3 regions of the Janthinobacterium sp. GW822-FHT07H11 genome follow, and region 1 is predicted to be linked to each of the others. Evidence: predicted binding sites of a transcription regulator. Region 1 holds the regulator's gene; each other region holds the start of a gene.

Region 1 (9,878 bases):
CCGCATTCCGGAACTGAACGCGGCGCACGCCTGATAGGAGCAAAAGCAAATGAAATTTTCACATGCATGGATTGAAAAAAACCCCTGGCTGCTGATCGCCCTGGTCACGGTGGTGATCAGCATCGGCGGCGCCGTCGAGATCGTTCCCCTGTTCTTCCAGAAGAGCACGACGGAACCGGTCGCCGGCCTGAAGCCGTATTCGCCGCTGCGCCTGGCGGGCCGCGACATCTACGTGCGCGAAGGCTGCTACAACTGCCACTCGCAGATGGTGCGTCCGCTGCGCGCGGAAACGGAACGCTATGGCCACTATTCGGTCGCCGGCGAGTTCGTGTATGACCGTCCGTTCCAGTGGGGTTCCAAGCGCACGGGGCCGGACCTGGCCCGCGTCGGCGCCCGCTACAGCGATGAATGGCACCGCACGCACTTGAACAACCCGCGCGACGTGGTGCCCGAGTCGAACATGCCGGCCTACCCCTGGCTGGCGAAGACCAAGCTGGTGCCCGACGACATCATGCCGAAGATGCGCGCCCTGAAGCGCCTGGGCCAGCCCTACAGCGATGAAGAAATCGCCGCCGGCCCAGCCCAGCTGCAGGACAAGACGGAAGAAGACGCCCTGGTCGCCTATCTGCAAGGCCTCGGTACATTAATCAAAACAAGGAATTAGCATGGCAATCGAGAACCTGTTTGACAGCGCCAGCAGCGTCATGACGGTGGTTTCCTTTATGACATTCGTGGGCATCCTGTGGTGGACGTTCAGCCGCAGCAATGGCGACTTCGACGCGGCGGCACGCCTGCCGTTCGCCGACGAGGCGCTCGACTATCCGGCCGATGCCGTGCCGGCACAAGAGGAGCGCAACCATGGCTGACTTTACCAATGGCTTCTGGAACATCTACATCATCGTGCTGTCCCTGCTGGGCATCATCGGCTGCGGCGTGCTGCTGTACTCGCAGTCGAAAGTGAAAGTGGCCGCCGGCGCCCCCGCCGACGGCACCACGGGCCACGTCTGGGACGAGGACTTGAAGGAACTCAACACGCCGATGCCGCGCTGGTGGATGTGGTTGTTCTACATCACCATCGTCTTCGCGCTGGCCTACCTGTTCCTGTATCCGGGCCTGGGCACCTATGCCGGCAGCCTGGGCTGGAAATCGACGGGCCAGTACGAGGAAGAGCTGAAGAAGGCGGAAGCCGATTACGGCCCCCTGTTCAACAAGTACCTGAGCCAGGATATCAAGACGGTAGCTGCCGATCCGCAAGCGCAAGCCATCGGCCAGCGCCTGTTCCTGACCTACTGCGCGCAATGCCACGGTTCGGATGCGCGCGGCAACAAGGGCTTCCCCAACCTGACGGACAAGGACTGGCTGTATGGCGGCGATCCTGCCACCATCAAGACCACCATCATGCATGGCCGCAATGGCCAGATGCCGCCGATGGGTGCCGCGCTCGGTTCCGAAAAAGACATCGAGAACGTGGCCCACTACGTGCTGAGCCTGTCCGGTTCCACCTCGGACCCCGTCAAATCCGTGCTGGGCAAGGGCAAGTTCGGTGCCTGCATGGCCTGTCACGGCGCCGATGCCAAGGGTAACCCGATGCTGGGCGCGCCCAACCTGACGGACAAGATCTGGCTGTACGGCGGCAGTGCTGATACCATCATGGAAACGGTCCGCAAGGGACGCAACAACACCATGCCGGCCTTCAGTGACTTCCTCGGCGAATCGAAAGTCCACGTGCTGTCGGCCTATGTCTGGAGCCTGTCGAATCCCCAGACGCCCGTGAAATGATGTAATGGAACCTCAAGTCATCAAGATGTATGCGGCCCGCGAGCAAATCTATCCTCGCGAGGCCAAAGGACGCTACGCTACCTGGCGATGGGTATGCGTCTGGCTTACCCAGCTGGCGTTCTACGGCTTGCCGTGGCTGAACTGGAATGGCAGGCAAGCCCTGCTGTTCGATTTGACCACGCGCAAGTTCTACATTTTCGGCGTCGTGCTGTGGCCCCAGGATTTCATCTATCTGGCGGCCCTGCTGATCATCTGTGCCTATCTGCTGTTCCTCGTCACGGCCATTGCGGGGCGGGTCTGGTGCGGCTTCTCCTGCCCGCAAACGGTGTACACGGAAATCTTCCTGTGGGTCGAGCGCCGCATCGAGGGCACGCGCAGCGCGCGCATGGCCCTCGACAAGCAGGGTCCGTCCCTGCGCAAGACGGCCAAGAAGACGGCCAAGCACCTGGTGTGGGGCGCCATTGCCCTGTGGACGGGCTTTACCTTTGTCGGCTACTTCACGCCGATCAAGGAACTCGCGCATTCCGTGCAAACCCTCAACTTCGGTCCCTGGGAATGGTTCTGGGTGCTGTTCTACAGCCTGGCAACCTACGGCAACGCGGGCTGGCTGCGCGAGCAGGTGTGCAAATACATGTGCCCCTACGCGCGCTTCCAGAGCGCCATGTTCGACCAGGACACCCTGATCATCACCTACGATGCCAAGCGCGGCGAACCACGCGGCGCCATGAGCAAGAAGGCCGGCAACAACGACAAGCTGGGCGACTGCATCGACTGCACCCTGTGCGTGCAGGTGTGTCCGACCGGTATCGATATCCGCAACGGCCTGCAGTATGAATGCATCGGCTGCGCGGCCTGCGTCGATGCCTGCAATACCGTGATGGACAAGGTCGAGCGGCCGCGTGGCTTGATACGCTACAGTACCGACCATGCGATGGAAAACAACTTCAATTCGAAGCAGATCCGCCAGCGCGCCATGCGCCCGCGCGTGCTGATCTACACGTCCATCCTGGCCCTGATCATCATCGCCGTGTGTACCTCGCTGGCCCTGCGCACGCCGCTGAAGATGGACGTGATCCGCGACCGCGGTTCGATGGGACGCGAAGTGGAAGACGGCATGATCGAAAACGTCTACCGCCTGCAGATCATGAACACCTCCGAGCAAACCCAGCATTTTAAAATCAGCGCTTCCGGCTTGCCGGGCCTGACCTTGCTGACGCGCGAGGAAGTGACCTTGCAGCCGACGGAAACGCTGGGCTGGCCGATCCGCCTGCGCGTGCCGCACGGCGTGGGAGAAAAGGGGTCGAACAAGATCGCAATCGAGTTGCAATCGCTGGACGACCCGTCGCTGCATGTGCGTGAAAGCGCGGTCTTCATCGTGCCGCGGTGATGTTGATTTGGGGTCGGACCCTCCGGGTCCGACCCCGGTATTTCGCCGCAGGGGTATCATCAATCATGCGCTAGGGTCACTTGATTTTCAACCCGGAAGCAAAAGCTGGGGTCAGACCCAAAGGGTCCGGCCCCAAGGAGAACACAATGTCCGACAGTCTGAAACTGCAACCTCCCGTTGCACCGTGGTACAAGCATCGCTGGCCATGGCTGCTGATGATCGGTCCCGGCCTGTCCGTGGTCGTCGGCAGCTTCATGGGCTATATTGCGTTTACGCAACCCGATGCGCTGGTGGTGGGCGATTATTACAAGCAGGGCAAGGCCATCAACCAGGATTTGAAGCGCGACACGGCCGCCAGCAACCTGGCCATGGACACCAGCCTGTCCTACGACGTGGCGCAGGCGCGCCTGGCCGGTTCCGTGCACAGCTTCGGCAAGGCCTACCAGGGCCCGCTGCAACTGCACCTGGCGCATGCGACCCTGCCGGAAAAAGACATCAAGCTGCTGGTGCAGCCCGATGCCCAGGGTAATTTCTCGGTGGCGCTGCCGATGCTCGAGCGCAGCCGCTGGCAGGTACTGGTGGAAAACGACAAGCGCGAATGGCGCCTGTCCGGCATCTGGACCTGGCCGCTGCAGCGCAGCATCGCGCTGCACGCCGATGAAGAGCTATAACGTACAGCGCCGGGAAAAAACCGTAGCGAGCGGCAGTGATTTGTGGCTAAGAAGCGCAGCTGTGCTAGAGCACAGCGAGCATCGCAGGCCGCAAAGCGCGACGCGCAGCAGGTTTTGACGGTGCTGTTATTTGCAGATGTCGGTGCCGGCCGTAATGGCCTTCAGTTTGGCTGGCTGCAAGATCTCGATCTCGCGGTTGGAGACGCGCAGCCAGCCTTCCTTCTTAAATTTCGACAATAAACGGCTGACGCTCTCGATGGTCAGGCCCAGGTAATTGCCGATTTCCTCGCGCGACATGCGCAGCTGGAACTTGCTGCTCGAATAGCCGCGCGCTTCATAGCGCGACGCCAGGTTGACGATGAAGGCGGCAAAGCGCTGCGTCGCCTGCATGTTACCCAACAACAACATGACACTTTGCTCACGCGTGATTTCCTGGCTCATCATGCGGTGGAAATGGCGCAGCAGGGTCGGCATATTGCCCAGCAATTGTTCCAGGCTGGAAAACGGGATTTCACATACTTCGCTGTCTTCCAGGGCCACCGCATTACAGTGGTGGCGGTCGGCGCTGATGGCATCCATGCCCAGCAGTTCGCCGGCCATCTGGAAACCCGTCACCTGCTCTTCGCCGCCCGGATTGATCTGGTAGGTCTTGAAGTGGCCCAGGCGGATCGCATACAGGTTCTGGAACGAGTCGCCGATGCGGAACAGCGAAGCGCCGCGCACGATCTTGCGGCGGCGTCCGATAATCTGGTCCAGCCTGTCCATGTCGCCCACATCGAGCCCCATCGGCAGGCACAATTGGTGCATGCTGCAGGTCGAGCATCGCGCACGCAACGCTTCCACGGTCACTGTGGGCAAGGTTGGAGAGAGTAGCGCTTCAGTCATGTCGGTACCTTTTAGAAAATGCAACAACAAGTTTACTGCATACACGGTTGCCGTGTGCCAATTTCACCGTAATTTCGCCGAATAAACGACGTCTTGCATTTAATTATATGGCAACATCGTCAAAAGACCATGTGGGGAGGGGAAATTGCGCGGTGGCGCTTGCCAAGCTGGGGTATTGATAGGAAAATTCTTGACAGCATTATCTGCCTCTGCCGCCTGTGCCGCCCGGTACTGAAAAGGAAACTATGAAGCCTCTCGGCATAAAAGCAAAAGTCGCGCTGGCAACCAGCCTGACCTCGATCGCCATGATTGCCCTGGTTACCATGATACAGGTGCGGCACATGCGCGACGACTTCACCAAGGTACTGCTGAGCCAGCAGTCGGCCCTGATCACCCGCACGGCCGCTGAACTCGATGACAAGCTGGCCATGCTGCTGCAGATCGTCACGCTGACGGCCAGGCAGCAGCCGCCCGAATTGATTGCCCAGCCCGCCCAGTTGCGCCAATATTATTCGCGCCGCTCGATGCTGGTGCTGTTCGACGACGTGCTAGTGCTGGACGCGCATGGCGCCGTCGTGGCCGACATGCCGGAAGTGGCGGGACGCGCTGGCATCAACGTCGCCGAGCGCGAGTATTTCCAGACCGTGCTGCGCACGCGCCAGCCCATGATCACCGAACCGATGCTGGGCAAATCGAGCGGCCTGCCCATCGTGCAGATGGCGGCACCCGTGCTGGGCGCCGACGGCCAGGTGGCCGGCGTGGTGATCGGCGTGCTGCGCCTGTACAAGGACAACCTGCTGGGCCGCCTGCGCACGGAAAAGATCGGCAAGAGCGGCTATTACTTCATCCTCACGCGCGGCGCCGTGCCGCGCTACGTGCTGCATCCCGATACCAGCCGCTTGCTGCAGCCGCGCCAGCCGAACGCCAACCTGACCACCACGCAGCTGCTGAAGGACGACGGCGAAGGCAGCATGGTCAGCACCAACAGCCGCGGCATCACGGCCGTCAACAGCTTCAAGCGCCTGAAGTCCGTAAACTGGCTGCTCGCGGCCTCGCTGCCCATCGATGACGCCTTCGAACCGTTCGACGGCGTGCTATACCGGCTGGTGCTGTGGAGCACCCTGGCCTCGCTGCTGGCCGCGGCAGTGCTGGGCTGGGTCACCGTGCGCCTGCTGTCGCCGCTGGTGCGCCTGCGCGACACCCTGCAAGCGCTGCGCAGCAGCGGCAGCCGCTTCACCCCCGTGCCGGTGCAGCAGCGCGACGAGATCGGCGAACTGACGGAAGCGTTCAACGGCCTGATGAGCGAACGCGACCGCCTGCAGCAGGAGCTCGAATCGCGCGCGGCGGAACTGGAACAGGAACGCGACCGGGCCGAGGCGGCCAACCGCGCGAAGAGCGATTTCGTGGCCAATATGAGCCATGAAATCCGCACCCCGCTCAATGCCGTGCTGGGCATGGTGTATCTGCTCGGAAATACCAAGCTCGATACGGAACAGCGCAAGTATCTGACCATGGTGCGCGTGGCGGGCCAGTCGCTGCTGGGCATCCTGAACGACGTGCTCGACTATTCGAAGATCGAGGCGCGCCGCATGGAATTGTCGCCCGTCGAATTCGACCTCGACGAAGTCATGAATACGCTGGCCACGACCATGACCATGAATGCGGGCGAGAAGGAGCTGGAGCTGGCCATCGCCGTCGAACCCGACGTGCCGCGGCGCCTGCTGGGCGATGCCCAGCGCCTGCAGCAAATCCTCGTCAACCTGGCCGGCAACGCCATCAAGTTTACCGAGAGCGGCGAAGTGGTGGTGGCCGTCAGCCTGGCCGAGAAAGACAAGGGGCGCGCCTGGCTGCGCTTCGAAGTGCGCGATACGGGCATCGGCATGACAGAATTACAACAGCAGCAGCTGTTTGCCGCGTTTTCACAAGGCGACCAGAGCATCACGCGGCGCTTCGGCGGCACGGGCCTGGGCCTGGCCATCAGCAAGCAGCTGATCCACATGATGGGCGGCGAAATCGCCGTCGCCAGCAGCGAAGGCAAGGGCAGCCGCTTCTGGTTCAGCGTGCCCTTCGAGATACTGGCGCAGCCAGCCGAAACGCGGCGCACGCCGACCCTGGGCCAGCTGCGCCTGCTGGTGGCCGACGATAACCGCACCACGCGCGAACTGATCGTCAAACTGATCGAAGCGTGGGGCTGGAACGCCGACGAGGTCGATTCCGGCTTTGCCGCCATCGAACTGTACCGCGAGCGCCTGGCGCAGCAGCAGCCCTACGACGTGGTGCTGGCCGACTGGCACATGCCCGTCATGGACGGCCTGGCCACGGCCAAGGCCATCCGCCAGGCGGCCGCCGGCCAGCGCCAGCCCATCGTGGTGATGGTCAACGCCTTCGCCCGCAATCACCTGGAAGAAATCTCCAGCGCGGCCGAGGCCGACGTCGTGCTGATGAAGCCGATCACGGGTTCGAGCCTGTTCGACGCCCTGCACCAGGCGCTGATCGCCAAGCATGAGGGCGGCGAGCAGCGCATCCTGCACCAGCCGCTGGGCACGGAACTGGCCGGCGTGCATTTCCTGCTGGTGGAAGACAACCACCTGAACCAGGCCGTGGCGCGCGGCATCCTCGAACACATGGGCGCTACCCTGGACGTGGTCGGCGACGGCCTGCAGGCCGTGGAACGGCTGCGCACGGAAGCGCTGCGCTACGACATCGTGCTGATGGACATGCAGATGCCTGTCATGGACGGCTTCAGCGCCACCCACATCATCCGCACGGAACTGCGCCTGACCTTGCCCGTGATCGCCATGACGGCCGGCGTGCTGGCCTCCGAACGCGAGCGCTGCATGACGGCCGGCATCAGCGACTTCATCGCCAAGCCCGTGGTGGTGGAAGAGATGATGGCCGTGATCGCGCGCCACCTGCCGAAGCGGCCACAGCTGCAGGCGGCCGAGCCGGCGCCGGCCGTCGATGAAGAGGTGTTTTCCATGGCGCCGCTGATGCGCGTGATGGGGCGCGACGCCAAGGGACGCGGCGTGCTGCGGCGCATGGTGGAAGATGCGCTGAACAAGGGCATGACGCCCTTGCGCGACGCCGAAACGGCCTTGCAGGCGGGCCGCCACAGCGACGTGGCGCGCATCCTGCACAGCATGCGCGGCTCCGTGGGGACGCTGGGCACGAAGCGCCTGATCCGCGCCGCGTTTGCCACCGAGGAAGCCATCGACGCGGGCCGCCTGGACGAGGTACCGGCGCTGCTGGCACAGGCGGCGCAGGAACTGGAACGGGTGCTGGCAGCGGCGGCGGATTGGTTGTCCAGGCTGAAGGATTAAGCCTGCAACGTAAAACTGGGGTCAGACCCGCCGGGTCTGACCCCGGAACCTTGTCGGATTACGCGCTTGCGCGCTAATCCGACCTACCCCATTTACGCCGGCACGCCCAGGATCACGCTGGACGCCTTGAAAATCGCCGTCACATTGCTGCCGATCTCGATGCCCAGCTCGCTGCTGCTCTGGTTGGTGATGATGGCGGCGATCGTGCCGCCATGCGGCAGGTCCAGCACCACTTCCGTGTTCACGGCGCCCGTCTGCACGCGCGTCACCAGCCCGGCCAATTGGTTGCGCGCCGAAAAGCGCGCGCCGGCGCTGTCGGCCACGAGGATGATGGACGAAGCCTTGATCAGCGCAAACGCTTCCGCACCGGGCACCAGGCCCAGGCTTGCGCTGCTGCCCTGCGTGACGATGGCCACGATGTGCTGGCCGCCCGGCAGTTCCAGGGTCACTTCATCGTTGACGGCGCCCTGTTTCAGTTCGGCCACCTTGCCGAGGAATTGATTGCGTGCCGTGGTTTTCATGGCCATTCTCCGTATGAGTAAAAGATCGTCGGCGATGCCTTCGGCCTGGCTGCCCAGCTGGCGCAGGTAGCGGGCATGCTCGCGCTCGATGATACGGAAATTGTCGACCAACTGGCGCCCCCGCTGCGTCAGGCGCGTGCCGCCGCCGCCCTTGCCGCCCGTCAGGCGCTCCACCAGCGGCTCGCCGGCCAGGTTGTTCATCGCGTCGATGGCGTCCCAGGCCGCCTTGTAGCTCATCTTCACAAGCTTGGCCGCCTGCGTGATGGAGCCGCACTCGGCGATGGCGCCCAGCAATTCCACCCTGCCGGCGCCGCCCAGGTGCTCACCGCCCACCGTCATCCATACCGAGCCTTGCAGGCCGATTTCCGCTGCCGCTGATTTATCCAATGCGTTCACCCCATGCCTTATTTTTTTCCATGCTGTCAATTTGTCCGTCACGCAAGTAAAGCACATGCTCACCCAGGATGCGCGCATCTTCCGGATCATGTGTGATCAGGATCATGGGCACGTCCAGGCGCTGCTGCCACTGGCTCAGTTCCAGCCGCATTTTGACACGCAGGGCCGGATCGAGGGCGGCAAACGGCTCGTCGAGCAGCAACGCGGCCGGCTCGGCCACGAGCGCCCTCGCCAGCGCCACCCTCTGGCGCTGGCCACCGGACAACTCGTCGGGATACTGGTGCGCCAGTTCCTGCAAGTGAAACGCGTCGAGCCAATGCTCGACCTTCTGCAATTTTTCGCGCGCGCGCGGGTTGAACCAGCCGCGGCTCAGGCCAAAACCCACGTTCTGGCGCACCGTCAGGTGCGGGAACAGCGCGTAATCCTGGAACAGGTAGGCGACATTGCGCTGCTGCGGCGGCAAGTTGATGCCGGCGGCCGAATCGAACAGGGTGCGCCCGTTCAGGCGGATATGGCCCGCCTCCGGGGTGAAGAGTCCGGCAATGGCTTTCAGGGTCATGCTCTTGCCGGCCCCGGAGGGGCCATACACGGCGATGCGCTGGCTGCTGGACGTGCATTGCACATGCATGTCGAAACGGCGTTTGCCGGAGCGCAAGGTGGCGCGGATGTCGAGGTCGAGTTGCATGGGCGTCATTTGTGTACGATGCGCCCGGGCGCCAGGCGGCCGGCGGCCAGCAGCACGGCGATGCAGACGAGCGAGGTGATCAGCACCAGCATGTTGGCGGCGTCATCCTGGCCCGCCTGCACGGCTTCATACACGGCCACCGACAGGGTCTGCGTCTTGCCGGGAATACTGCCGGCCACCATCAGCGTGGCGCCGAATTCGCCGAGCGCGCGCACGAATCCCAGCAGCACGCCG
Region 2 (9,878 bases), 3.1 Mb from region 1:
ATGGACGGCTGGTGCTCGGGCGCCGCCTTGAGCACCAGTTGCAAGCCTTCCAGCGAGGCCTTGTACTTGCCCTGGCGGAAATCGAGCAGGGCCTGCGCCTGCAGCAGGCCCAGGCTGTTGGGTGCCGTCCTGCGCGCCGTGGCCAGCTGCGCCGCCGCTTCGGCGTAGCGGTTTTCGCTGATGTCGAGGTTGGCGAGATCGATATGCGCTTGCGTATTGTCGGGCTTGAGCTGGAGGATCTGCAGGTAGGCGCGCCGCGCCGCCTCGTTCCTGCCTTGCAGGCGCTGCAGGTCGCCCTGCAGGCGCAGCGCGTCCAGGTCGCTCGGCCCCGCTTTCAGCGCCTGCGCGACCAGCAGCTCGGCGCTGCCCGGCTGCTGCTCCAGCGCGGCGATGCGCGCCATGCCCAGCAATGCCTGCACCTGCTCGGGATGGCGTTCGAGCAGGCGCGCAAACACGGCGCGCGCCTCGTCCGTGCGGCCCAGGGCCAGCAAGGCGTCGCCGCGCAGCGCCAGGATGGCCGGTGGCTGGGCGGCATCGTCGGGTACCTCGCCCAGGACCTTGTCGAACTGGCCCAGCATCAGCCAGGCCTTGCCCAGCAAGGGCAGGACCTGGGCCGCGGGCAGGCCCAGCGCCTGTGCCTTGCGCAATTCCTTTTCCGCCGACAGGGCTTCGCCCGTATCGAGATAGATGCTGCCCAGCAGCATGCGGCCCTGGCGGTTTTCCGGTTCCTTTTGCAGCAGGTTCTTCAGCTGGATGATGGCGGCCCGCGCTTCGCCCTTCTGGCGGTACTGTTGTGCCTCGGCCAGCAGGCTGTCGCTGCTCTGCGTGCCGTGGCACGCCGTCAGCAGCGGCAGCGGCAGCAGCAGGGCGGTGCACAGGGCGCAGGCGGGCAAACGGGGCAGGGCAGGCAGGGAAAGGCGGGGCATGGAAGTCTCCGGTATCGGCATGCGCGGGGGCAGCGCACAGCCTAGGTTAAAAAAGATGTGCGTGGGCCTCATTGATTGTGCTCAACAGGCCGGCGATTGCCGTCCGCGCGGCTTGCCGGCGGCCCGGCTTCCTTGTTCCCGCTCAAGAATGGTCGCGGCCGCGACCGTAGAATTTCCCCGACGGCGGCAGCTTCGCCACAACCAGACGGAGCACATATGGACAGCAAGGTGGCCGGCAACGGCGGCGTGGTGGCGGTGATGGGACTCGGCTATGTGGGCCTGCAGCTGGCCGTGGCCTTCGGCGCGCGCCGGCGCACCATCGGCATCGACCTGTCGCAGCGCAAGGTGGACAGCTATCGGCGCCACGTCGACCCGACGGGCGAGGTCAGCGGCGAACAGCTGCGCGCCGCGCAATGGCTGAGCGTCGGCTGCGACCCGGCCGAGCTGCAGCTGGCCGACTTCATCGTCGTGGCCGTGCCCACGCCCGTCGACAGCGCGCACAATCCCGATTTTTCCGCGCTGGCCGGCGCCAGCGCGGCCGTGGGCCGCCACATGAAGCGGGGCGCCATCGTCATCTACGAGTCGACCGTGTATCCGGGCGCCACCGAGGAAATCTGCATCCCGCTGCTGGAACAGCATTCGGGCCTGCGCTGGAAGGACGACTTCCACGTGGCTTTTTCGCCCGAGCGCATCAACCCCGGCGACCGGGCGCACACGCTGCACAGCATCCGCAAGGTGGTGTCCGGCGACGACGCGCCCACGCTGGACAAGGTGGCGTCGCTGTACGAAGGCGTGGTCGAGGCCGGCGTGCACCGGGCGTCCAGCATCCGCGTGGCGGAAGCGGCCAAGGTCATCGAGAACACGCAGCGCGACCTGAATATCGCGCTGATGAATGAACTGGCCATCATCTTCGACCGCATCGGCATCGATACGCTGGAAGTGCTGGAGGCGGCCGGCACCAAATGGAACTTCCTGCCATTTCGCCCCGGCCTGGTGGGCGGCCACTGCATCGGCGTCGACCCGTACTACCTGACGCACAAGGCGGAGATGCTGGGCTACCACCCGCATGTGATCCTGGCCGGGCGCCGCATCAATGACGGCATGGCCAAGTTCGTGGCGGAAAAGACCATCAAGGAAATGGTGCGCGCCGGCTTCAAGCTCAAGGGCGCGCACGTGAACGTGCTGGGCCTGACCTTCAAGGAGAACTGCCCGGACCTGCGCAACTCGAAGGTGGTCGACATGATCCACGAACTGCAGTCGTACGGCGTGCAGGTGCATGTGCACGATCCCGTGGCCGACGCGCAGGAAGCGCTGGAAGAATACGGCCTGGCGCTGGAAAGCTGGGAACAGCTGCCGCAGGCCGAAGCCGTCATCAGCGCCGTCTCGCACCACGCCTTGCTGCTCCGTCCGCTGGCCGACTTCCAGGCCAAGGTAGTGGAAAATGGCTGCTTCATCGACATCAAGTCGCATTTCGACCCGCATGCGCTGGCGGCGGGCGGCCTGCATGTGTGGCGGCTGTGATGGACGATTGCCGCGCGCGGCCGGGCGGCGCCGCGCCTGGCGGGCAGGCCGGCGCGGGCGCGTATGCGCAAGCGTGCGCGCGGCTGGAACAGGCGCCGTGCCGCTGGCTGGTCACGGGCGCGGCCGGGTTCATCGGCTCGCACCTGCTGCAAACCCTGCTGTCGCTGGGCCAGACGGTGCGCGGCCTCGATAATTTCTCGACGGGCCACCGGCACAACCTGGCGCTGGTGCGCGCGGCGGTGGGCGAACGGGCCTGGCGGCGCTTCGACTTCATCGAGGGCGACATCCGCGACCCCGGCGCCTGCGCGGCCGCCTGCGCCGAGGTCGATACGGTGCTGCACCAGGCGGCGCTGGGGTCCGTTTCGCGCTCGCTCGAGGAGCCCCTGCTGTGCCACGCCGTCAATGTCAGCGGTTTTCTGAACATGCTGGCGGCCGCCCGCGCGGCCGGCGCGCGGCGCTTCGTGTATGCGGCATCGAGCGCCACCTACGGCGACCATCCGGCCTTGCCGAAAGTGGAACAGCATATCGGCGCGCCGCTGTCGCCGTATGCCTTGAGCAAATACGTCAACGAACTGTACGCGCACGTGTATGCGCGCTGCTTTGCCACGCAAGCCGTGGGGCTGCGCTACTTTAACGTGTTTGGCCCCAGGCAGGATCCGCTGGGCGCCTACGCGGCCGTGATTCCCCGCTGGATAGGCGCCATGCTGGACGGACAGGCCGTGCAGATCCATGGCGACGGCGCCACCAGCCGCGACTTCTGTTTTGTCAGCAATGCCGTGCAGGCGAACATCCTGGCCGCCACCACCGTGGACCCGGCGGCCATCAACCAGGTGTACAACGTGGCCGTGAATGCGCGCACCAGCCTGGCGCAGCTGCACGCCGGCATGCAGGCGATGCTGCTGGCCGCCTGCCCGCGACACCTGCCGCGGGCGCCCGTCCATGGCGACTTCCGCGCCGGCGACGTGCGCCATTCGCAGGCCGACATCGGCAAGGCCGCGCGCCTGCTTGGCTATGCGCCCACGCATGACCTGGCGCAGGGGCTGCGGCTGACCATCGACTGGTACCTGACGCAACACCGGGGCCAGCCTCCGCTCGGCGCCGGCCAGCCCGGCCGCGCCTGACAGCATGAGCGCACGAGCGCTTGGCGGCCCGCACGCTGAAACGCCGAAACGCCGAAACGCCGAAGCGCCGAAGCGCTCAATGCGCGGCGGGCGGTGCGGCGACGCCGCCGGCCTTGCCGTTGAGGACCTTGGGCATGCCGCGGAAATCGACCGTATGCAGGCTCACGGGCCGTCGCCAGACCCTGGCCAGGTAGGCCAGCACGCGCTCGGCCTGCTCCAGGTCGAGGCCACGTCCGTCGCGCTGGTGATCGTGGCGCAGCACCAGGCTGCCATCGTCATGCACCAGGGTGGCGGCGATGCAGGGCGCGCCATAGTTGTACTTGGGTGCCAGGATGGCTTCGCGGACGGCGTGCAGGTCGCGGCTGGCCAGCCGTACCTCGCCGTCGAGCCGGTCTTCGTGCACGAACAGGCCCAGCTGATCGGCCAGTTCCGCATCGAGATAATTACGGATGAAGCTGAAATCGTCGTCGTCGCGGCAAATCCGGCGCGCCGCCTGCAAGCCTTCGCGTGCGATGATGCGTTCCCACATGCAAAAACCCAGGTGATACGGATTCACGGCCAGGGCCAGCTGCTTGTCGCCCGCATACGGGCGCACCACGTCCGAATGCGATTTGACGGCGCCGATATACAGGGCCGGCGGCAGGAAGTCCGCTTCGCGCAGCAGCCGCGCATGCCAGTACGAGGCCCAGCCCTCGTTCATGATCTGGCAGGCATAGACAGGGTAGAAATAAAACGATTCTTCGCGCACGGCGAGAAAGATATCGCGTTCCCAGTCGGCCAGTTCCGGCGCGTGGCGCGCGATGAACCACAGCAAGTCATACTCGGGCTGCGGCGGCAGCGGCGCGCGCTGCGCCGGGCCCGCAGGCGCCGGCACCCCGGCTTCACCGGGCAGGCGCCGGTAGCGGCGTGAAAACGGGCCAGGCGCGCCGTGCGTATCGGCCGCGGCGGGCATGGACTGCTCGGCATAGGGCGCGCGGTGCAGCGCGGCATTGATGTCCACATGCTGTTCCAGCGCCAGTGCCGCGTCGAGCACGGCTTCGACCTTGTCCTGCCCATGGCGCTGCAGCGCCGCCTCGATGCGGTGGGCCCTGGCCGCGCTTTGCTCGAGGATATGGCTGCCCGCCATGGCGCCAAAGCGCACAAACAGCTGGTTGCGGCGGGCAAAGTCGGCATGGCCCAGCACATGCGCGGTGACCAGGGTATTTTCGGCCAGCGAATTGTTTTCCGCCATGTAGGCGTGGCAGGGGTCGCCGGGGAACATGACTTCGAAGATATGCGAGTTGCCCATCTTCTGATGCACGAGCTGGTGGATGTAGCGCACGCCAAACGACCAGTGGCGCATGCGCACGGGCAAGCCATAGATGGCGATCTCGGCCATGAAGCTGTTGGGCACCAGCTCGAAGTCGACGCGGTTGAATTCCAGGCCCAGCGCCCTGGCCAGCTCCTCGATGCGCGCCCCGTAGTCGGCCAGGGCGGCCGCATCGGCGGCACCTGGCGTGCTCATGCCCCCTCCCTGGCATCATCGGCCTCATGCTGGAAGAAGGTGCGGATGGCCGCCCAGACATCGTCGGGCGTGGCCAGGATGCTGCTGCGCAGCGGCAAGCCGCGCCTTTGCTGCTCGGCGCACAGCCGGTGCATTTCCGTTTCCATGCTGCGCGGCACCCCGGGCACCGTTTCCACATAGCCCATATAGTTGAGCAAGCCGGCCAGTTCGCCCAGGGCCAGGCTGGCGGGGGCACGGTCCTCGCTGAAGTTTTCGCCATCGGACGCATAGAACAGGTAGGCATTGTACTGGCCGGGCGCATAGCGTTCCTTGAGCAGTTCCTGGCTCAGGCGGAAGGCGCTGGAGGCCATGGTGCCGCCCATGCCGTTGACCTGGAAGAAAGCTTCTTCGGAAAACTCCCAGGCCCGCGTCGTGTGCGCGATAAAGCGGGTTTCCACGCGCGCATAGTTGCGGCGCAAGCCTTGCAAGGCAAAGAAGAAGAACGATTTCGCCAGCCGGCGTTCGGCCTGCGCCATGCTGGCCGAGACGTCGAGCACGAACAACACGACGGCATTCGCGCTGGGCCGCGGTTGCGATAAAAGTTGCCGGAAGCGCAAGTCGTCATTGGTGAAGGCCACGGGCTGTTCCTGCAGGGCGCGCCGCTTGATCGCTTCCTTGGCGGTGCGCCGGCGGTCCAGGCGCGAGCGGGCGCCGTGCCTGTCCCAGCCGGACCGCACCAGCTGCACCTCGTCGATGGCGCTCAGGTGCCGCGGCTTGAGGTGGGGCAGCTTCAGCTCGTCCCACAGCCATTCCAGGATGTCGTCGACGGCAAATTCCAGCAGCACGCGCACCTCGCCTTCGCCGTTGCCGCCCGCGCCGCCGGCATCGGAGCCGGCCGTGCCGGCCGGCCGCGCCGGCCGCAGAATATCGCCGGGCTGGCCGTCGCCCTGGCCCGCCGCGCGGCTGCTGCGCGCGGGCGCCAGGCGGAAATGCGCGTGTTCGAGCAGGCGCACGGGCACTTGCACGGTGCGCTGTTGCGGCCCGCCGATCAGGTCCGGGCCGGCGATCAGCTCGGGCAGGTGGGCTTGCACGGCATCGCGCACCTTCTGGTTGTGCCGCAGCCAGTCGCGCGCGCCGCGCGAAAACAGCGCATACCACGGCTGCGCCAGGTGGCGCCGCGCCTGGCCGGAGCCGGCTGGCGGACCGGCCGCTGGCGTGGCGGGCCTGCCGTCTGCGGCGGCTGGCGGCTGCATGGCGGCGGGCAGGGGGGGCGTGGGCATGCTCATTCCTGCGCCAGCAAGGTGGTCACGTAGTTCAGCGCTTCGCGGGCGCTGTGCGCGTCGTAGCCGTATTCGTCGACCAGGCGCTGCTCGACGGCCGAGATCTTGGCCCGCACGTCGTCGTCCGGGCGCTTGGCCGAGCTGACCAGGCGCAGCACGTCGCGCCGCTGCTCGAACAGGTATTGCTGGATGGCGTCGTGCAGCTGCACATGGGTGCCCAGGCCGAAGGGCTCGCCGCGCTTGAAGGCGCCCATGGCCTTGCGCACGACTTCCTGGCGGAACGATTGCTTGCCCGAGTCGCTGATATGGATTTTTTCCTCGACGGCCCGCAGGAAGCGTTCGTCCGGACGGCGCTCCTCGCTGGTGATGGGATCGCGGACCTGGCGGTTGTCCAGCATGGCCTCGACTTCATCGAGATACTTGTTGAGCAGGTCCTGGGCTTCCTGCTCGAACGAGACGAACAGCGCCTTGTGCACGTCGGCCTTGACCCAGCGGTTGTAGAAATCCTTGCGCGTCAGCACCAGGTAATCGATCCACTTGCGCTTGCGTCTGGGCTCGATGCGGGCATCGCTTTCGATGCCGTCCTTCAGGGCCAGCAGCACGTCCATCGTGCTCAGGCTGTTGCGCTGGGCGGCGATGATGGCGTGCGACAAGGCATTGATGACAAAGCGCGGCGACACGCCGGCCAGGCCTTCGTCGGGCGCCTTCTCGCGCTCGCGGATGCGCCGCACCTCGGTCTGGTTCAAGTCTTCCACTTCTTCGTCGGCGTGGATGCGCAGCTTCTTGACGAGGTCCGCTTCCTTGTCGTCGCCCTCCTGCATGCGGCTGAGGATGGCAAACACGGCCGCCGCGTGCAGCACATGGGGGTCCAGGTGCACTTCGCGGAAGGCGGGCGCGGCCGAGAGGATCAGCTTGCGGTAGATGCGTGCTTCCTCGCGGTAATTGAGCGTGTACGGCACCTGCACGATGACCATGCGGTCGAGCAGCGCCTCGTTCTCGCTTTCTTGCAGGAATTTGCGGAATTCCGCCAGGTTCGTATGCGCGACGATGCTTTCGTCCAGGTAAATCAGGGGAAAGCGCGAGACCTTGACATTCTTTTCTTGCGTCAAGGTCAGCAGCAGGTACAGGAATTCGCGCTTGACCTTGAGGATTTCTATCATTTCCAGCATGCCCCGGCTGGCCGCATACACGGCGCCCGACCACGACCAGGCGCGCGGGTCGCCCTCGTCGCCGTACTGCGCCACTTTCGACAGGTCGACCGAACCGACCAGGTCGGCCAGGTCGGCGGTGCTGGGGTCGTGCGGCGCGTACGTGCCGATGCCGCAGCGGCCCGCCTCGGACAGGTGGATGCGCTCGACGGGCATGCGCAGGAAATCGCCCGCGTGCTGGTCTTCCAGGCGCGCGCGGCAATGGGGGCACAGTTCGCCCTGGATATCGACGCCGTAGCTGGCGCGGAAGTCGGCGCGCATGCTCTGCGGCACCAGGTGCAGCGGCGATTCGTGCACGGGGCAGCCGGCGATCCCGTACAGCGCGCCTTCATCGCTGTGGCTGTATTCTTCCAGCCCCCGCTTGAGCAGGATCACCAGCGTGGACTTGCCGCCCGATGGCGGTCCCAGCAACAGCAGCATGCGCCGGCCCACCTCGGAACCGGCGGCGGCCGCCTTGAAATAGGCGGCGACGCGGTCGATCGCCTCGTCCATGCCGAACAGTTCGTCGTCGAACAGGCGGCAGCGGAAATGGCCGTCGCTGTCTTCGTGGCCGCTCCAGCGCATCATGTCCCACAGGTACTGGTGGGCGCTGCGGGCCAGCAGGCTGGCGCCGCCGGGCAGGACATGCGCGAGGAAGTCGGCAAGGCTGCCGCGCCACGGGCTGCCCCGGCGTGCCTCGGCATAGGCCGCCATGCGGTCGATGAAATGGGCGTGCGGCACGGCGCCATCGCCGCTGCCGCTGCCGTCGCCGCGCGCCGCGTGCCGCATGCGCTCCGTGGCGTCTTGCGCCGCCCCGCCTGGCGTCGTTGCAGCGGGCTGTGTCGTCCGTAGGCTCGTCATCGCTGTCCCATCCATGCAGTTGACAGGCCGATGCTGCCAGCCTGTCATCGCAGTATAGGATGTGGCCCGTGTTTGCACGCCTGATGTCGCTCAAGCGGAAAAACGGAACTATTTCGCAGTTGCGGCAACCATGCTGCCCGCGGCGCCGCAGTCCCCATGCGCTTCAATCCAGATCAATACGGGCCGCCGCGGCCGGCCCACACTGGTTCTCCGCAGCGAACCACAGGAGAACGAGATGATGGGAAATGACAATGGCTTTGCCGCGCCGCCGGGCGGCGGGGCGGGCCGGGCGCAGAGCGCCGACGATGAAGAGGCGGTCGACCGGTTCGCCGTGCCGGGCGAAGGGGATGGCCAGGCCGAGACCGCCTCCGTGGCAGAGGCGAACGATGCCCTGAGCGGCGTGAGCATGGAATTGCTGGAGATCAAGCGCAGCATCGAGGATGGCATGCGCCAGGCGGTGCTGCGGGCGGCCGGCGCCAGGGCCGCCGACGCGTTCAGCGATTCAGGCAATATCCAGGGCGTGTCGATCGGCCTGGGCGAGGGCGCCAGCGATACCTCGTCGGGCGAGCCGGGCCTGCCGGCGCTGACCCTGTACGTGGCCGAGCCCACTTCCGTGGACCGGGCCAAGGCCGCCATCGTCGCAGCGATGGGCGTGCGCGCCGTCGCCAGCGACCAGGTGCCCGTGAATATCGTCGTCACGGGCGTCATCGATGCCCAGCCGCACCGCTTCCGCCTGCGGCCGGCGCCGGGCGGGGTCTCGGTCGGCCATTTCCGCATCACGGCCGGCACCATCGGCTGCCTCGCCGTGGGCCGCGGCGCGCCGCGCAACAGCCGCCTGATGATCTTGAGTAACAACCACGTGCTGGCCAACTCGAACAATGGCGTGTTTGGCGACTGCATCGTGCAGCCGGGCCCCATCGATGGCGGCAAATGCCCGCAAGACCAGGTCGCCATCCTCGAGCGCTTTGTGCCGATCAACTTCGGCGGCGGCGTCAATTTCGTCGATTGCGCGACGGGCTGGGCCTGGCCCGACCGCGTGCGTCGCGAGCTGGTGTACCTGAGCGGCGGCGTGCCCGCGTATTTCCGCATCAGCAATGCACTGGTGGCGCCCACGCTTGGCATGCTGGTCGGCAAGTCCGGGCGCACCACCCAGTTGACGCAGGGCCGCATCACGGGCCTGGGCGCCACCATCAACGTCAACTACGGCGGCGGCAGGATCGCGCTGTTCCAGGACCAGATCGCCATCACGGGCGTCAGCGGCGCGTTCAGCGCGGGCGGCGATTCCGGCTCCTCGATCTGGACCTGGAACCAGCAGCGCAATCCCGTGGGGCTGCTGTTCGCCGGCGGCGGCAATATCACGTTTGCCAACCAGATGCGGCGCGTCGTGGCGGCGCTCGACATCGATCTGTATACCTGAGCCGGCGATGGGCCGCCGGGCAAGGCGGTGCCGCCTGGCGCGGCGCGACGCGGCCTTGCGCCGCACCGCCTTTTGCACGATG
Region 3 (9,878 bases), 760 kb from region 1:
CCTGCCACATCGTCGAGGCGCGTGACGATAAAGCCGGCGGCTTGAAACAAGCCCACTGCGGCAGCATAGGCACTGTCGCTGCACTGGTCGGCGCGGGCCACGGCGATGCGCCTGGCACTGGCGTAGTCGAGCGCCAGGTCGAACAGCACCGTATCCGGATGCTGGTTGTCATGCGCGCGCTGGGTGGCGCTGCGGCCGTCGGTGAGGTAGATGGCGGCGCCATTGCAATGCAGGGCGGGTGCCTCGTCATCAGATTTCCCGTCCTGCATCACGCGGCTGCTGACGGTGAGACCGGCATGTTCCAGGCGCTGCACCAGGCTGTGGACAATGCCGCTGTGGCCGCGTCCATCGCCGCCGATGGCAGAGGAAAGAGCGACGAATTCAGGCTGTGACTGCGCGCTTTCCGCCTGCGCCACGGGAGCAGGCGCACCTTCGCCGTACGGGTAAAAACCACGGCCCGATTTGCGCCCCAGGAAACCGGCGTTGACCATTTCCTGCTGCAACACGGACGGCGTGAAGCGCGGGTCGTTGAAGTAGGCGCCGAATACGGATTGCGTAACGGAGAAATTCACGTCATGGCCGATCAAATCCATCAATTCGAAGGGCCCCATGCGGAAACCGCCCGCTTCGCGCAGCACGGCATCGATAGTGGCGGCATCGCCCGCCTGCTCGTTCAACAGGCGCCAGCCTTCCGCATAGAACGGACGGGCGACACGGTTGACGATGAAGCCCGGTGTCGATTTCGCATGCACGGGGTTCTTGCCCCAGGCGATCGAGGTATCGTAGACGGTGGCGGCGACCTGCTCGCTGGTGGCCAGGCCACTGATCACTTCCACCAGCGCCATCAGGGGCACGGGATTAAAGAAATGCATGCCGACCAGGCGTTCCGGGCGACGCAGCCTGGCGGCAATCGCCGTGACGGAAATCGACGAGGTATTCGTCGCCAGGATGCAGTCGTCGCTGACTAACGCTTCGAGTTCGGCGAACAGGCCGCGCTTGACGTCGAGGTTTTCCACGATGGCTTCCACCACCAATGCGCAATCGCTGACATCGGCCAGGCCGCCTGCCGCCTGCAGGCGCGCCGTGGCGGCGGCGGCTTCGTCAACGCTCATGCGGCCCTTTTCCGCCAGCTTCGCATACATCTTGCCGATGTCGGCCAGCGCCTTGCTGACGGCTTCCGCGCGCGTGTCGTACAGTTTGACTCTGTAGCCGGCGGCGGCAGCTACCTGCGCAATGCCGGCGCCCATGGCGCCGCTGCCGATGACGGCGACGATACTGTTGTTGTCCAAAGCTGCCATATCAATGTCCCTTGAATTGCGGCGTGCGCTTTTCCATGAACGCGGCCACGCCTTCGCGGTAATCGCCACTGTTACCGAGTTCGCTCATCATGCGCGCTTCCAGCGCCAGCTGCTGCGGCAGGGTATTGGCGCCACTTAGCGCCAGCGCCTGCTTGGTGTAGGCCAGGCCCTTGGTCGGCGCCGTGGAAAAGTGCACGGCCAGCTTGCGCGTTTCCTGCGCCAGTTCGGCGTCGTCCACGCATTTCCAGATCAGGCCCCAGTCCTCGGCCTTTTCCGCAGTCAGTTTTTCGCCGAGCATGGCCAGGCCCATGGCGCGCGCCGAACCGATCAGGCGAGGCAGGAAGAAAGTGCCGCCCGTGTCCGGGATCAGGCCCAGCTTGCAGAACACTTCGACGAAACTGGCCGACTTGCCGGCGATGACGATGTCGCAGGCCAGCGCCAGGTTGGCGCCCGCGCCGGCGGCCACGCCGTTGACGGCGCAGATCACGGGCATAGGCAAGGCTTTCAAGGCCAGCACCAGCGGCGCGTAGTTCTTTTCCACCGACTCGCCCAGGTCCACGCCCTGCGAACCCGGTTCCACGGCGCGATCGGACAAATCCTGGCCCGCACAAAAACCGCGGCCCGCGCCCGTCAGCACAAAGACGCGCACGGAACTGTCGGCATTGACTTTCGCAATCGCGTCGCGCACTTCCTCGTGCATGGCTTGCGTAAAGCTATTGAGCTTGTCGGGACGGTTCAGGGTCAGGGTGGCGATGCCCTGCTCGATGGTGAAGAGGATGTTTTGGTAGCTCATGGCGTCTCGTTTTTTTTAATGGATACGGCAGGGCACGTGCCCTGCGCCGGCTTTATTCTGCCTGGTCGAAGTCCACCACGACCTTGTCGGTCAGCGGGAAGCTCTGGCAACTGAGGACGAAACCGCGCGCCACTTCATAGTCTTCCAGCGCGTAGTTGACGTCCATCTCGACCTTGCCATCGAGGATCTTGCAGCGGCAGGTCGAGCACACGCCACCCTTGCACGAGTAGCGCATGTCCAGCCCTGCCCGCAGGCCGGCGTCGAGGATGGATTCCTTGTCCTTGTCCATCGTGAAAGTAGTGTGGTTGCCATCCATGACGACGGTCACTTCCGTTTCCTTCACGGCATCCGCAGCCAGCTGCGCGCGCGGCTTGTGGGCGTTTTTCGGGATACTGGCGGCGAACAGTTCGACCTTGATATTCTGCTTGGGCATGCCGGCCGCCTGCAGGGCGGCTGAGACGCCGAGCATCATGTCTTCCGGGCCGCAGATAAAGGCATTGTCGTAGTCTTCGACTTTGATCCAGTGCTGCAGGAACTGCTCGCATTTTTCCTGCGTGATGCGGCCGTTGAACAGTTCGATGTCCTGCTGCTCGCGGCTCATCACGTAGACGAGGTTCAAGCGCTCCAGGTACACATCCTTCAGGTCCGTCAATTCTTCCTTGAAGATGACGGACGACGAAGCGCGGTTGCCGTAGAACAGAGTAAAACGGCTCAGGGGTTCCGTCAGCAGGGTCGTCTTGATGATGGAGAGGATGGGCGTGATGCCGCTGCCGGCCGCGAATGCCAGGTAGTGCTTGCGGTTGAGGCAGTCGAGCGGCACGTTGAAGTGGCCCATGGGCGGCATCACCTCGATCGTGGCGCCGGCTTTCAGGGTGTCGTTCGCCCAAGTAGAGAAAGCGCCGCCCGGCGTGCGCTTGATGGCCACGCGCAGGGTGCCGTCCTGCACCGCCGAACAGATCGAGTACGAACGGCGCACGTCTTCCGCATTGATATGGGCGCGCAGGGTCAGGTGCTGGCCCTGCTGGAAGCGGAACTGCTGCTGCAGTTCTTCCGGCACGTCGAACGTGACGGCGATGGTGTCGCGCGTTTCGTTGCGCACGTTCGCTACGCACAGCGGATAAAATTTACTCATGCTTCATCTCCAGTTTCTTCGGAACGTGTGCCTGATTTTTTTAGTGGCACTTGAAGTAGTCAAACGGTTCGCGGCAAGCCAGGCATTTGTACAGGGCCTTGCACGGCGTGGAGCCGAACTGGCTGGTCAGCTGCGTATGCGTCGAGCCGCAGTTCGGGCAGATGACGTCCAGCTTGGGGCCAGCCTGGCGCTTGACGCCACCTTTCAAACCACTGATGTCGATCACCTGCTGCTGCGGCGGGGCGATGCCATAGCCTTTCAGCTTGGCCTTGCCCGCCTCGCTCATCCAGTCCGTGGTCCAGGCGGGCGCCAGCTGGTTCACCAGCGTCACCCTGGCTACACCATGGCTGCGCAAGGCATCCGTGACGGCGTCGGCGATCACTTGCATGGCCGGGCAGCCCGAATACGTGGGCGTGATCGTCACGATGCAGGCATCGCCATCCGTGACTTCGACGGCGCGCACGATGCCCAGGTCCACCACCGAAATGACGGGGATTTCCGGGTCGGGCACGTCACCCAGCCAGGCCCAGACCTGGGCGGCGTCCAGCGCTGCCATGGGCGTGTTCATTACCACTCCGCCCCGGGATAGGCGCGCTGCAGGAACTGCATCTCGGCCAGAATAAAACCCAGATGTTCCGTGTGCGTGCCCTGCTTGCCGCCCTTTTGCATCCAGGCGTCGGGCGCCGGCATGGCCAGGGTGGCTTCGGCGAAGATCTCGGCCACGTGCTCGAGGAAGGCCTGGCGCAGCACCTCCGATGGCGGCGCGATGCCGGCGGCGACCATGGCCTGGTCGACGGCGTCGTACTTGAACATCTCGCCCGTGTACATCCACAGCTTGTCGGCCGCGGCCTGTGTTTTCGCGTGACTGTCCGGCGTGCCGTCGCCAAGCCGCACGACAAGATCGCCGCTGCGGCGCAGGTGGTACGTGACTTCCTTGAGCGATTTTTGCGCCACGTCGACAATGCGACCATCCGCCGATTTCGTCAGTTCCAGCAGCTGGAAGTAGTGCCAGCTGTCGAAGAAGAACTGGCGCATCATGGTGTCGGCGTAATTGCCGTTCGGCTGCTCGAGCAGCAGGCAGTTCTTGAAATCGTGGGCATCGCGCAAGAAGGCAATGTCGTCCTCATCGCGGCCTGCATTTTCCAGTTCGGCCGCATAGCTGAACCACAAACGCGTCTGGCCCAGCAGGTCGAGCGCCACGTTGGTCAGCGCCATGTCTTCTTCCAGCGCCGGGCCCTTGCCGCACAGCTGCGACAGCTGCTGGCTGAGGATCAGGGCATTGTCGCCCAGGCGCAGCAAGTAGTTAACCTTGTCATCCATTGCAGGCGCTCCCATCACAGGTTCTTGACTTCTTCCGGCATCGGGAAGAAGGTGGGATGGCGGTACACCTTGCTGTTCGACGGTTCGAACAGGGCGCCCTTGTCGCCGGGGCTGCTGGCGACGATGTCGGCCGCGCGCACCACCCAGATGCTCACGCCTTCATTGCGGCGCGTGTAGACGTCGCGCGCATGATTGACCGCCATGGTGGCGTCGGAGGCGTGCAGGCTGCCCACATGCTTGTGCGCCAGGCCGTGCTGGCTGCGGATGAACACTTCCCACAATGGCCATTCTTTGCTCATGTTGCTATCCCCTTTTATAGATATTTCAGGCTGCCGCTTTGCCAGCGGCTTGCTTGTCTGCATACGCGACCAAGGCGTCGCGGAACCATTCGCCCTCCTCATACGCTTTCACGCGCGTTTGCAAACGCTCGCGGTTGCACGGGCCGTTGCCCTTCAGGACATTGTTGAACTCGGCCCAGTCGATCTCGCCGAATTCATAGTGGCCCGTTTCCGCATTGAACTTCAGGTCGGGATCGGGCACGGTCAAGCCCAGGTATTCGATTTGCGGAACGGTCTGGTCGACCATGCGCTGGCGCAATTCATCGTTCGAGAACAGCTTGATGCGCCATTGCGCCGATTGGGCGCTGTTGACGGAGGCGGCGTCGGACGGGCCGAACATCATCAGGGACGGCCACCACCAGCGGTTCAAGGCATCTTGCGCCATGGCTTTCTGCTCGGGCGTGCCCTTGCACAGCGACATCATGATGTCGTAACCCTGGCGCGCATGGAACGATTCTTCCTTGCACACGCGGATCATGGCACGCGCATACGGACCGTAGGAGCAGCGGCACAGGGGGATCTGGTTGATGATGGCGGAGCCGTCGACCAGCCAGCCGATGGCGCCCATGTCGGCCCACGACAAGGTGGGATAGTTAAAGATGCTGGAATACTTGGCTTTGCCCGAGTGCAAGGCGGCCAGCAAGTCGTCGCGCGACACGCCCAGGGTTTCGGCGGCGCTGTACAGGTACAGGCCGTGGCCCGCTTCGTCCTGGATCTTCGCCAGCAGGATGGACTTGCGTTTCAGGGTAGGCGCGCGGGTCACCCAGTTACCTTCAGGCAATTGACCGACGATTTCCGAGTGCGCGTGCTGCGAAATCTGGCGGATCAGGGTCTTGCGGTAGGCGTCCGGCATCCAGTCCTTGGCCTCGATCTTGATGCCTTCGTCGATGCGCGCCTGGAAAGCGCGTTCTTCCTGCCCCATGTCGTCGATGGAGCGGACATTTTTGAGGCCGGTTTCAACCATTTGTGCGTACATGATCTGTCTCCCATGTCTGTGTTCTGCGCTGCGGCGCAAAGCGATACAGGGATAATACGATACATAAAACTATTTGCATACACTTGATTTGAATCATTTCGAAAATCCGTATCTTATGTGCATTTTTCGGGAGTATGATGTGAAAAAATAGTCCACGCCCCGGCGCATGGCAAAGTAAACTGCTGCCTTTATTGAAATGACCGCTACGGCCAGACCAGGACCACATGAAGAACACCGCTTGCACCGCATGGATAGCCGCCTTCCTCGCCAGCGACCCGCCCCGCTCGAAGTCGCTGGTGATGACGATCTTTGGCGATGCCATCGTGCCGCGGGGCGGCGCCATCTGGCTGGGCAGCCTGATCGAATTGCTGGCGCCGTTCGGCGTCAACGACCGGCTGCTGCGCACCAGCGTGTTCCGCCTGGCGCAGGAAGGGTGGCTCAGCTCGCAAAGGGATGGCCGCCGCAGCGCCTACGCGATATGTCCCGACGCACTGGCCCGTTTCGAACGCGCTTATCGGCGCATCTATGCGCCGCTGGTGGTGCACTGGGATGGCAGCTGGACCCTGGTGATCGGGCCGGCTGGCAGCATAGGCGCGGCCGAACGGGGCGCCCTGCGCAAGGAATTGTTATGGGCTGGCTACGGCTTGATCGCGCCCGGCATCTTCGGCCACCCGGCCAGCAATGCCGACACGCTGGAAGATATCCTGGTGCGCAACGAGGTGCAGGGCAAGCTGTACGTGTGCCATACCACGGAACTGCCGGGCGTCAGCACGCGCCCGCTGCGCGACATGGTGGGCGAATGCTGGGATTTGTCAGAAGTGATGGCCGGCTACGAAAAATTCATCGCCAGTTTCCAGCCGCTGCTGGCCTTGCTGCAGCAGGAACCCGCGTTCGATGCGGAACAGGCTTTCGTCATCCGCTCGCTGCTGACGCACGCCTACCGCCGCGTGCAATTGCACGACCCGCAACTGCCCGTGGAACTGCTGCCCGAACCGTGGCCCGGCACGCAGGCGTATGCGCTGGCGCGCGACCTGTACCGCATCACCCATGCGGCCGCCGAAGAACACATCCTGGCCACCCTGCGGCGCGAGGATGAACATGCGCCGGACGTGGAGCCGTGGTTTTTTGAACGTTTCGGCGGCCTGAACGCCTGAGAAAACCTACTGCGCGTCGGTATTTGCGGCCTGCGATGCTCACTGTACCTTCGTACAGTTGCGCTTCTCAACCACAACTCCCTTCCGCTCGCTACGGTTTTGTTCGGTGTTGTAAGTCACTGCCTGCTCACTGTTTCACCACCACTTGCTTGGCCCCCGCCAGCAAATCCTGGCCCAGCTTTTCCAGCGCATTGGCCTGCACCAGCATGGTGTCGAGGATGGCGACGTTGAAGGCGAATTCGGCCGGCGTGGTATAGCCGGGGAAACGTATGATGCGCAGCAATTCCTGCAAGGTGGTGCCCTTGCCCAGGTGCGCCAGGGCGTCGCTGAGGGCGCTGATTTTCTTTTCCAGTTCGCGTATGTGGTTATTATGGTCGTCCATGATGATCTCCCCGTGTTCAAGCTACCACGTTAGCAAAGCATGTCCCGTCTCGTTTGCGCCAGCACAAAGGCGTGGCTAAAACGGGTATCATCGCGCCATTGCACACGATGCAAATCCCATACGTTTTTATCAGGAACACACATGACCATTAAAATCAGCCAGCAATTCGACGCCGGCGCGATCGAGGTGCTGCGCGCCGACGATGCACAATCCATCGAGCTGAACATCCGCAAGGATTCCCACGCCGACATCACGCAGTGGTTTTATTTCCGCCTGCAAGGCGCGCAAGGCGAGGCGTGCACGATCCGCTTCATGAATGCAGGCAAATCCGCCTACCCGGACGGCTGGAAGGATTACCAGGCCGTGGCCAGCTACGACCGCGAAACGTGGTTCCGCGTGCCGACCAGCTTTGACGGCACGGTGATGACCATCGAACATACGCCGGAAGAAGAAAGCGTCTACTACGCCTACTTCGAGCCGTATCCATGGGATCGCCACCTGGCCCTGATCGACAGCGCGCAGGCGTCGCCGCTGGTGCGCCTGATCGACCTGGGCAGCACGGTGGAAGGCCGCGACATGAACCTGCTGGTGGTGGGCGACGCCGATGCCGAGAAAAAAGTCTGGGTCATCGCGCGCCAGCATCCCGGTGAAACGATGGCCGAATGGTTCGTCGAAGGCATGCTCGAAGCGCTGCTGGACCAGGCCAATCCGTTTGCCCGCCAATGCCTGCAGGACGCCGTCTTCTACGTGGTGCCGAACATGAATCCGGACGGTTCCGTGCATGGCAACCTGCGCACCAACGCAGCCGGCGCCAACCTGAACCGTGAATGGATGACGCCGACGATGGAACGCAGCCCGGAAGTGTTCCTGGTGAAACAAAAGATGCATGAAATCGGTTGCGACCTGTTCCTCGACGTGCATGGCGACGAAGGCTTGCCTTACGTCTTCGTGGCCGGCAGCGATGCACTGGAAAATTTCACTGCTGAACAAAAAGCCGAGCAAGACCGCTTCATCGCCGACTTCAAGGTGGCCAGCCCCGACTTCCAGGACGAGCACGGCTATGAAGACGGTCCGTTCACGCCGGAAGTACTGACCATGGGCTCGCCCCACATCACCCATGCCTTCGGTTGCCTGGCGCTGACCCTGGAACTGCCGTTCAAGGACAACGCCAACGATCCCGATCCGCAAACCGGCTGGAGCGGTGCCCGCAGCGCCGCCCTGGGCGCGGCCGTGCTGCAGCCTGTCCTGTCCACCTTGCGCGCCTGAGTGCCTGGGCCGACACGGCCCGATTGCTTCCATGCCCCGCACGCCGGGGCATTTTTTATGCCTGCATGGCAAGCGTTGTTGAACAAACGCTTTTTTTCGCGAACATCTTGCTCGTCAGAAATTATCGTCCTACACTTGACGACAGATTCGGGCCGCGCCACGCTGCGCAGCCCCGCAAGAATACTCGCCGGCCGGGTCGCCACGACTTGCCGGCCACAATAAATACGCATCCACGGCTTCGGCCGTGGCATCACGGCCCTATCCCTGCCGCGCCAGCTCTCTGTAACGCAAACTGACCGCATCAGCACCGTCATCGACGCCGCCTGCCCCCCATGGCCGGCCAAGGTCGGGACGGCGCCGAGCGCACGCTTTCCGCTTTTAGTCCAGGATGGATGACCTATGTCTAAGCTCAAAATCAGTACCCGTCTGGCCTGCAGTTTCGGCTTGATCATTGCTTTGCTTGCCATGGTGGCATTTGTTTCCGTGAGCCGCATCCGCAACATCAATGCATCGACGGAAAAAATCCTCAATGACCGCTATGTCAAGGTCATGCTGTCCAATACGATCCAGTCCGAAATCAATATCCAGGCACGCCTGCTGAGCAACGCCATCATCGGCGCCAACGATGCCGACGAAGTCAGTAGTGCCATAGGAAAACTCGAGGCGTCGCGGAAAAAGAACGCGGAACTGCTGGCGCGCCTGAAAACCCTGATCAACACGCCCAAGGGCCAGGAACTGTTCCAGGCCGTGATAAACAGCCGCGAAACGTATAGCAAGACGCGCGACGCGAATATCAAGCTGTTGCAAGAAGGAAAAACAGAAACGGCCGGCATCTTCCTGCTGACACAGTTACGCTATCCGCAAGAAAAATTCCTGACGACACTGGCTGCCATGGCCAGCTTCCAGGAGGGGCTGATGGCGGTCGAAGGCAAGCAGGCGCTCGCCGACGGGCGCATGGCCATCATCCTGACCTTGTCCCTGTCCATCGCCGCGACGCTCATCGCCATCGCGCTGGCCATCCTGATCAGCCGCTCCATCAGCCGTCCCATAGCCGAAGCCGTCAAAGTGGCGCAGCGGGTGGCGTCCGGCGACCTGTCGGGCACCATCGACGCGCGCGGCAGCGATGAAACGGGCTTGCTGCTGCAAGCGCTGAAGGCCATGAACGACAATTTGCAAGATATCGTGGCCCGCGTGCGGCACGGCACGGATGCCATCGCGC

What was found. The regulator FNR, encoded in region 1, switches genes on or off when oxygen is low (the NO sensors DNR and NnrR bind a similar motif). The targets are predictions, from matches to a motif close to TTGATNNNNATCAA.
Region 2: the regulator FNR is predicted to act here: its motif matches at 8,543-8,556, upstream of AC3RCJ_RS15310 (serine protein kinase).
Region 3: the regulator FNR is predicted to act here: its motif matches at 5,941-5,954, upstream of paaA (1,2-phenylacetyl-CoA epoxidase subunit PaaA).

Annotation. Positions count from the first base shown of each region.
Region 1 is NZ_CM179507.1:324,363-334,240, forward strand. Features, by position in the region: gene ccoN (cytochrome-c oxidase, cbb3-type subunit I) at 1-34, shown strand, start outside; gene ccoO (cytochrome-c oxidase, cbb3-type subunit II) at 50-664, shown strand; gene AC3RCJ_RS01400 (cbb3-type cytochrome oxidase subunit 3) at 666-866, shown strand; gene ccoP (cytochrome-c oxidase, cbb3-type subunit III) at 859-1,779, shown strand; gene ccoG (cytochrome c oxidase accessory protein CcoG) at 1,784-3,166, shown strand; gene AC3RCJ_RS01415 (FixH family protein) at 3,313-3,837, shown strand; gene fnr (fumarate/nitrate reduction transcriptional regulator Fnr) at 3,964-4,722, opposite strand; gene AC3RCJ_RS01425 (response regulator) at 4,968-8,042, shown strand; gene AC3RCJ_RS01430 (TOBE domain-containing protein) at 8,135-8,902, opposite strand; gene AC3RCJ_RS01435 (sulfate/molybdate ABC transporter ATP-binding protein) at 8,943-9,644, opposite strand; gene modB (molybdate ABC transporter permease subunit) at 9,650-9,878, opposite strand, start outside.
Region 2 is NZ_CM179507.1:3,473,021-3,482,898, forward strand. Features, by position in the region: gene prsT (XrtA/PEP-CTERM system TPR-repeat protein PrsT) at 1-926, opposite strand, end outside; gene AC3RCJ_RS15290 (nucleotide sugar dehydrogenase) at 1,143-2,447, shown strand; gene AC3RCJ_RS15295 (SDR family oxidoreductase) at 2,447-3,568, shown strand; gene AC3RCJ_RS15300 (SpoVR family protein) at 3,645-5,072, opposite strand; gene AC3RCJ_RS15305 (DUF444 family protein) at 5,069-6,331, opposite strand; gene AC3RCJ_RS15310 (serine protein kinase) at 6,334-8,379, opposite strand; gene AC3RCJ_RS15315 (chymotrypsin family serine protease) at 8,615-9,796, shown strand.
Region 3 is NZ_CM179507.1:5,955,218-5,965,095, forward strand. Features, by position in the region: gene paaH (3-hydroxyacyl-CoA dehydrogenase PaaH) at 1-1,298, opposite strand, end outside; gene paaG (2-(1,2-epoxy-1,2-dihydrophenyl)acetyl-CoA isomerase PaaG) at 1,300-2,091, opposite strand; gene paaE (1,2-phenylacetyl-CoA epoxidase subunit PaaE) at 2,144-3,223, opposite strand; gene paaD (1,2-phenylacetyl-CoA epoxidase subunit PaaD) at 3,264-3,791, opposite strand; gene paaC (1,2-phenylacetyl-CoA epoxidase subunit PaaC) at 3,791-4,543, opposite strand; gene paaB (1,2-phenylacetyl-CoA epoxidase subunit PaaB) at 4,558-4,842, opposite strand; gene paaA (1,2-phenylacetyl-CoA epoxidase subunit PaaA) at 4,868-5,857, opposite strand; gene paaX (phenylacetic acid degradation operon negative regulatory protein PaaX) at 6,082-7,011, shown strand; gene AC3RCJ_RS26320 (hypothetical protein) at 7,139-7,393, opposite strand; gene AC3RCJ_RS26325 (M14 family metallopeptidase) at 7,535-8,659, shown strand; gene AC3RCJ_RS26330 (methyl-accepting chemotaxis protein) at 9,059-9,878, shown strand, end outside.